One region of the Streptomyces sp. NPDC059037 genome, then DNA from elsewhere that is predicted to be linked to it. Evidence: riboswitches for the same ligand, from Rfam matches in the RefSeq annotation. Region 1 holds a riboswitch; the other holds the start of a gene.
What was found. A riboswitch is a leader RNA that binds a small molecule or an ion and turns the genes downstream of it on or off. The one in region 1 is predicted to bind cyclic di-AMP.
Positions count from the first base shown of each region.

Region 2: another riboswitch for cyclic di-AMP. It lies ahead of ACFWY6_RS23350 (M23 family metallopeptidase); the one in region 1 lies ahead of ACFWY6_RS42780 (transglycosylase SLT domain-containing protein).

Region 1 covers NZ_JBHYIG010000390.1:3,511-7,526, forward strand. The annotation lists gene ACFWY6_RS42775 (S8 family peptidase) at 1-1,227, opposite strand, end outside; cyclic di-AMP (ydaO/yuaA leader) riboswitch at 1,911-2,073, shown strand; gene ACFWY6_RS42780 (transglycosylase SLT domain-containing protein) at 2,078-2,842, shown strand; gene ACFWY6_RS42785 (DUF3500 domain-containing protein) at 2,951-3,931, opposite strand.
Region 2 covers NZ_JBHYIG010000115.1:2,746-6,761, reverse strand. The annotation lists gene ACFWY6_RS23355 (aldo/keto reductase) at 1-218, opposite strand, end outside; gene ACFWY6_RS23350 (M23 family metallopeptidase) at 359-1,441, opposite strand; cyclic di-AMP (ydaO/yuaA leader) riboswitch at 1,453-1,599, opposite strand; gene ACFWY6_RS23345 (PP2C family protein-serine/threonine phosphatase) at 1,821-2,924, opposite strand; tRNA gene ACFWY6_RS23340 (tRNA-Met) at 3,189-3,262, opposite strand; gene ACFWY6_RS23335 (alginate lyase family protein) at 3,338-4,016, opposite strand, start outside.

The DNA.
Region 1 (4,016 bases):
CGCGTCCACGCAGGCGCCGTAGTTGGAGAAGTCGAGGCGGGACCGGTCCGGGCCGTGCTGGCGGCCGTGGGTGCCGGGCGGCGGCGCCCCGGCACCGACGATCACGGCGCCGGCGTCCAGCGTTGTGCGCCGGAAGGGGTTGCGCCACCAGGAGGGGAAGCCCGCCCTCGGGGTGTCGTAGTCGGCGTGGTCCAGGTCCTCCGCGCCGTTGCCCGCGGCCTCGACCACGGTGATGCCCTTGTTGACGGCGTATCGGATGGCCAGGTAGTCGTCCGGCCACCACTCGACGGCGATGTACCCGGCCTGGCCGACGCCGGTCGCGTGCGGACCGGCGCGGTGGATCTCCAGCAGGATGATGTCGCCGGGGCCGAGGCGGTCGGCGGCGTTCCGGATCGCCGTGGCCGTGGGGATGGAGAAGGCGGACGCGCTGGTGACCGTGTCCGGCGCGATCCCGGTGATCCCGAACGCGTTGACGTCGCCGCCGATCTCACCGAGCACCGCGGTGCCGTGATCGGTGTCCGTGCTCCCGGTGCCGGAGACGATGCCGCCCTGGTTCAGCCGCAGGTCCTCGTGGGTGAAGCGCCAGCCCCACTCGCAGTCGATCACGCGGACGCCGGCGCCGCGCCCGCCGGGCAGGGTCCACGCGTACCGGGCGTCGACGCCGCCCGGAGCCGCGTCGAGATAGCCCTGTCGGGCGGTGAAGTCCGGGGAGACGGGCGGTGCGTCGGCGCCCGTCGGCTGCATGTCGTTGAGCGGCGGGAGTTCGGTCTCCTCGCTCTCCTTCTTCGGTACGACATCGGGGACGGCGAGGGCGGCCGCGGGCTTGACGTAGGCGCCCTCCACGGCGTCCGACGCGCGGAGCCGCTCGGCCAGCGCGTCCAACTGGTCGGCGGGAGCGTCGACATGGAAGAAGAGCGCCATCCGGTCGAGGATCTCCAGCGTGGCGTCGTCGGCACCGGCGCCTTCCGAGGGGGCACCCGCCTGGGCGCGCAGCCTCTCCTGGTCCGTGCCGAACAGCGGGCTGAAGGTGACGTCCTCCTGGGCCGCCACGGCGTCGAGACCGCTCACGGAGATGTCCGCGGCGGCGGTCGCGCCGGTCGGGGTGATGCGTACCCCGGCGTCGGCGCGCGTGATGCACACCAGCTCAGGGCGCCCGAAGAGTGGTCCTGGTCCTGGAGCCGGGTGGTCGTTCCCCCGGCTGTTCCCCGCACCTGATCGCTGTGGCACAGCTGACTCCTTCACCACGTTACGGAAGGTCCGCCGGTGGTTTCACATAGGCGGCCTCGACTGCCGGGTGGCCGCGCAGGCTCGTGACGCCGAATCGCCGCTCCAGGAGGTTCCGGACGTCCAGGAGCCCTCCCCCTCCTGCCGGACACGTCCGGTACCGCGTCCGAGCGGCGCGCTCGCGGTCACCGGGCCGCCGACCCTAGTGAGGGGCCGTCACCGGATCGTCGCTGCGGCGTCACCGCGGCTGGGGCTGCGGCGGCACGGACGAGGATATTAGAGATGAAATGCCCGTTTTGACGGCGCGAGCAGCCTCCGCACTATGTCCAGATTTGCAACTATAGTTGCTCATTTAACTTGTTTATGGCGTGAATGAAATTTCTGTCACCATTGCGGGACAGTCGCGCGAAATGGCACGCTCTGATACGCCGTCGAGCAGCAAATCGACCTGCGCCCAATTCGGTGAAATGAGTCACACCGGCGACCGTGGTTCCGAGAGTCGCCGAGCGCACTTCCGTTCTGCGCAAAGAAAGTTGGGCTTTTCGATCAAAGGTGGCCGGGCATTCTGGCCGCCAAGGTCGGGCCTCAGGCATTCCCTATGCGAATTCGTGTCTTGTTCCTTCCGGGCTTTCTCGCCTAACGTCACCGTCAATCCGGATGGAACGCCGAATCCTGCCGCCGTCCGGCAACTCTTCCCACCCACTCAATTACGCACGGCAGGAGCGGGGGACCCAGGTAAGCCGCCGATCCGCATTCCGGATCGGCTCGGGGTGAAGTCGCATTACCAGTGCGACCGGACATCTCCCGTCCGAACCCGACAGCTCACCTCGTAGGCGACGGAGAGGAATTCGTCATGCCTGCAAAGGGCAAGCACCGCCGTCCCAAGTCCAGCCCGCTCAGCCGGGGCATCGCCGCCGCAGGCACGGGCGGGGCCGTCCTCGTACTCCCGGTGCTCGGCGCGACCTCCGCGGGCGCGGCGCAGGCCGCCGCCCCGGACGCCAAGCCCGCCGCCGCCGCGAAGACCTACGTCGTCGTCGCGGGCGACTCCCTCTCCGAGATCGCCCGAGAGCACTCCCTGAGCGGCGGCTGGAAGCAGCTGTACAAGGACAACCGCAGCGCCCTCGGCGACGACCCGCGGCTGATCCACCCGGGCGTCAAGCTCACCCTCGGCAAGAAGGCCTCCGCCGAGCCCGCGGAGAAGTCGGCCGACTCCAGGACGTCCGCCGAGCGGGCGGACCGCTCCGAGCGCAAGAGCACGTCCGCCGAGCCCGCCGCTGCCACGGCGAAGAAGTCGTACACCAACGACCTCGACGGCTGGATCAAGGAATCGCTCGACATCATGGCCCAGCAGGGCATCCCCGGCACCTACGAGGGCATCCACCGCAACATCATGCGCGAGTCCTCCGGCAACCCGCTGGCCATCAACAACTGGGACTCCAACGCCGTCGCCGGAACCCCGTCCAAGGGGCTCCTGCAGGTCATCGCCCCCACGTTCGAGGCCTACCACGTGCCCGGCACGTCGATGGACAGCTACGACCCCGTCGCCAACATCACCGCCGCCTGCAATTACGCGGCCAACCGGTACGGCTCGATCGACAACGTGAACGGCCCGTACTAGACCACACCCCGTCTCGTCCGCTCTGAGCCCCGGCGCGCCATGTGTCCGGGGCTCAGGCCTGTCCGAGGCCGGACCAGGTGCCTGGCCCAGGCCTCGCCGAGTGTTCAGTCACCCGTGCTGTTCCGTGTAGTGCGCGCGGAGAAGGTCGGCGCCCCAGTCGTGGCGGACGTGCCGCCAGACCGAGTGGGCGTGGTTGCCGCCGTCCTGGGTGTTGTCGTACTCGATGAGGAAGTCCGGGGCCCGAACGCAGTAGTAGTGCCGGTCCCCCGGTGCGCGGCCACCGGCCCAGGCGAAGGAGAGGGCGTCCAGTCCACGCGCCACGGCGTCGGACCAGCACTCCTGCGCGTACGCCGCGGGCGCGCGGTCGAGGTAGCGGCGCACCAGACGCTGAAGCAGCCGCTGTTGACCGGGCGCCATGTCGCCGTACGGGAGGCCGGTCGGCAGCAGGTCTGGATCGGCGAAGGGGTCGGCGCGGGTCAAGATGTCGTCCGGAGGCGCGGCGGCGAAGACCGCCTTCGCCCGTCGGCCGACGTCCAGGTCCGTGACCAGTTCGCGGGCCAGGTCTTCCTCCGGCCCCAGCAGCCTGCGGCCGGCCTGCGGACCGTGCGTGATGCGCGCCGGTTCCGCACCGATGAAGTGTGGCGTCACCCGCATCCCGGCCACCGTGATCAATACGTGTACGGCGAGGTGGTGGCCGTTCATCCGCCAGCCCCAAGGTCCGTCGCCGTCCGGGTCGCCCAGCAGCCGCAGCCAGTAGCGGTCGGCACCCGTGGCGCCGACCATCGCGCGGCGGTGCCGTTCCACCTCGATCGCCCCGCGTGCCAGCGCCGCTCCCGCCGCGCTGTGCGCCGTGGCGAGGAGCGCGTCGACAGCCTCGCGCTGCCGGTCGCCAAGACTCTCGGTGGGCAGCCCAGGGCGCGCGCCCGGCAGGTACGTCCACTCCCGCAGCTCGGGCGCGTCCAGCCGGGCCGGCCCCGCGCGCAGCTCGCGCACCTGCTCCGGGTCCAGCACGGACAGCAATGCCCGCACCGCCTCCCGCATCTCCGCCGCCGACACCGTCGTCATCACCTCTGGCCGATGCCCGTCCACCGTTTCTTCTCCTCCCCCTCGGCGCCCGATCCGGCGCACCCGCGGGGCAGCGTCACCCCCTGCGGCCCATGGTGCGCCATCCAGC
Region 2 (4,016 bases), on a different contig from region 1:
CAGTTGCCGATGACGGTCTCGGACTCGCCGCCCTTGTTGCCCGGCGCCCAGGCCGAGTAGACATCGGCGGTGTCGACGAAGTTGCCGCCCGCCGCGGTGTAGGCGTCGAGCACCGCGAAGGACTGCGCCTCGTCGGCCGTCCAGCCGAAGACATTGCCGCCGAGGGCGAGCGGGAAGACCTCGAGGTCGGACGGGCCGAGCTTGCGTAGAGAAGTCATACGGGGCTCAACACCCTTACGGATCCCAGCATTCCGTACAGCGGGATGTCCGTTCCGCGCCACCGGATGTGGGCATGCCGAGCCGGCAGCCCTGACGTCGGGGGGTTGCCGCCAGGACCGCCGGAGTCACAGGGGGTGCCTCAGAGCGACTGGCCCTTGTCCCGCAGCCAGGCGGCCGGGTCGACCCCGGTGGAGTCGCCGCCGGGGTGGATCTCCAGGTGGAGGTGCGGCCCGGTCACGTTGCCGGTGGCGCCGACGCGGCCGATGGTGTCGCCGGTGGTGACCTTCTGGCCGGCGCTGACACCCATCGAGGACTGGTGGTTGTACCAGATCTCGGTGCCGTCCTCGAGCTCCAGGATGGTGCGGTAGCCGTACGACCCCGCCCAGCCGGCCTCCTTGATGGTGCCGGAGTGGATCGCCTTGAGGGGCGTGCCCGTCGGCGCCGCGAAGTCGAGGCCGGTGTGGTAGCCGGAGGACCACATGGAGCCGGCCTGCCCGAAGGTGCTGGTGAGCGTGTACGAACTGAGGGGCAGGGTGTAGCTCTTGGCGAGCTTGGCCAGGCGCTCCGCCTCGGCCTTGCGGCGGGCTTCCTCTTCCGCCTTCTTCTTCGCGGCGGCCTTCTCGGCGGCGATCTTCTTCTCGGCCGCGGACTGCTCGGCGGCGGCCTGCTCCGCGGCCTTCTTGACGGCGGCTTCTTCCGCCGCCTTCTGGACCGCGTCGTCCGCCTGGTCCTGCTGGTTCTCGGCCTGCTGCATGATGCGGGCCCGCAGTGCCTCACCGGCGTCGGTGGTGCCCTGCTCGGCGTCGGCGGTGCTGACACCGGCGGTGGTGAGCGGGGCGGCGGCGGTCGTCACGCCGGCGTCGGAGGAGCCCGATTCGGAGTCGTCGGATATCAGGGAGCCCACGCCGGGAAGGGACTTGGCCTCCGGCAGCGAGTCCGTGACGGCCGAGATGTCCGGCATCTCGATGGAGACCGGGGGCTTGCCGCCCTGCGCGGTGGCTATGCCGCCCGCGCCGACGGCGGCGATGACGCCCACGCCGAGGACGGTGGAGCTGCGGGCGAGCCCGCCGCCGCCCTTCTTGTGGACGCGGTGCCTGCCGCGAACGGGACGGATGGACTCCTCGGTCGGATTCCACTCCTCCCACGGCTCGTCGTCGTAGGAACCGAGGTCGTCGTCACTCGGTACGAAAACGGCTTGGGGGGCAGGCCGGTTGGACGCCACTGGGGCGCGCTCCTTTCCTTCCTTCTCGCCTACCGGGTTAGCTGACGGGTTCGGAGCAGGAAGGTCTCCTACGAACATCTGGCACGGATGCACAGATGCCCGATTCACCCCAATTGGTGGTTCCCCGGCTCCCTTTCGGGATTAGGCGTGTGCGCACGGAGCCGACTCGAGTGACGGCTGGGACGACCGCGCTGCGTTATCGAACGTTAATAGACGGCAGGGCCGTATTCCAAGCCGTTCCGACTGATCGTTAACGCCGTTGGCCTGTACTTAACGGGACACCAGGGGTGGGAACGGGGCGAGTTGACCGCACTTCTTCACACACCGGACCTTCACACCGCCTTGACAGTGCGTCAGTTGTTATGCGGAGTGGTGCGATTCAGTCACGTCCCGTGACATCGGGCGGGGCATCGGCCGGTGCGTCGCCGGAGTCCGGCCGCCGCACCGCGAGCAGCGCCATGTCGTCCGTCCCTCCCCCGCCGGTGTGCCGGCGCACCTCTTCGGCCAGCGTCGCAAGCAGCGAGTCCGGACCGTGGGGTCCGGGAAAGATCCGGCCGCCGAGCCGGGCCGCCGGGTTGTAGAACTCGCCGCGGATGTCCCGCGCCTCCGAGAGCCCGTCGGTGTAGAGCAGCAGCATCGCCCCCGGCGGGAACTCCGCCTCGTCGGCGCGGTCCGGCCAGACCCCCAGGTCGCCCATCCCGAGCGGCAGCGCGGGCTCGCTCGCGGACAGCACGCACAGCCGTCCGTCGCCGCGCAGGAGCAGCGGCTCGGGATGCCCGCGGTTGAGGATGCGGATGACTCCGTCGCCGCGCGGGATCTCCGCCAGGACGGCGGTGGTGAACCCCTCGAAGGCGTCGAGCCCCTCGCGCCGCATGCCCTCCCGCGCGAGCGCACGCTCCAGGCGCTGCGCCACCGCCTCCAGGGTCGCCTCCTGCTCGGCCGCCTCCCGGAACGCCCCGATGACGACGGCGACGGCCGCCACCGCCCCCATCCCCTTGCCGCGTACGTCACCGACGATGACGCGTACGCCGTGCGGGGTGTCCTGCACGGCGTACAGATCCCCGCCGATGAACGCGTCGGCCTCCGCGGCCTCGTACCGCGCCGCGATGTCGAGCCCCCCGATCCGGTGATCCGGCTGCGGCAGCACGGCGCGCTGGGCGGCCTCCGCGATGGAGCGGGCGGAGGCGAGCTGTTCGTCGCTGCGGCGTACGACGCGGTTGATGAGGGCGGCGAGCACGGCGACCGTCAGCACGGTGAGCAGCTCGGTGACGGCCTCGACGTCGGTGGTGGTGCTGTTGCCGAAGTGCAGGACGAGCACGGCGAGGCAGGAGGCGGCGCCGATGAGGGCGGTGCTGAGGAGCGAGTAGAACGGGGCGGCGATCAGCGGGGCCGCGGTGAACAGGGGCGCCGCGGTGAACTCCGGAGGAGTCGACATGTCGTACACGACCCCGATGGCCAGCAGGAGCCACGGGAGGGCCCGCACGAGAGCCCGCTCGTGGGTGACGTCCGGACTCGTGTCCGACCCCTCTGAGGGGTTTCTCGGACGTCCTCCTCGCTGCCCCACCGCTCGTCTCCCGCCGATGTCCGCGCCCGGGACCAGCCCCATGACCGCACCTGTCCAGGTTTCCCGCAGCGGCGGCGGGCTGCGAGCGGTGTGGGCCGACCGGATGACGTCAGGGGGGATGACGTCAGGGGGGAATGCCAAAGGCCCGGATCCATGATCTGGATCCGGGCCTTCGGACTTCAGTAGCGGGGACAGGATTTGAACCTGCGACCTCTGGGTTATGAGCCCAGCGAGCTACCGAGCTGCTCCACCCCGCGCCGTTGAAATGAACAGTACGCCATGTGGCGGGATAAAAGCGAACCGGTTGACGGGAGGGGCAAAACCGCAGGTCGCTAGGCGTTCTCGGCGTGCGTCAGGGTCTCCCAGGCCACGAAGAGATCGTCCGTGCCCTCGGGCCGCCGCTGCTGGGTGTACTTCTCCGTGTTCGGGAGATCCAGCTTCAGCCGCTGCCCCAGGTGGTTGAGGCCGACCTCGGTGTCGGGCCCCATGTCGCGCCGCACCTTTCCGCCGCACAGCCACTTGGGCGCCTTGGCCCCCAGCTGGTACTTGGAGTGGAATTCGAGCGCGGCCCTCAGCCGGTCCACGACCTCGCCGTAGAGGTCGACGCCCTGGTGCCAGGCGGTCTCCGCGATGTGCGCGGTGGCAGCGAGCGAGTAGCTGGCGTGCTTGAAGTTGCGGCAGGTCTCCTGGGAGAGCCCGTCGGCGAAGGTCTTCTCCCCGAACCAGTACTTCTGGAGCTGCTTCGGGGTGTTGATGTCACTGCCGGCCGGCGAGACGGGGAGCGGACCGTCCGACTTCATATAGAAGTAGGCGGGTACGCGGTCCCGGAAGTGCGTCACCGCCTTCTCGAACGAGTCGTGATCGTCGAGGAAGACCGCCATGCTGATGGTCGCGTCGGCCATCAGAAGATCCCAGTTGCCGTTGAAGTGGGCGGCGCCTTCGCGCACTTGGGGCAGGTAGACGTTGCGCAGCATCCGCTCGAAGCGGAGCAGCCGGCCGTCGCTCCAGCCG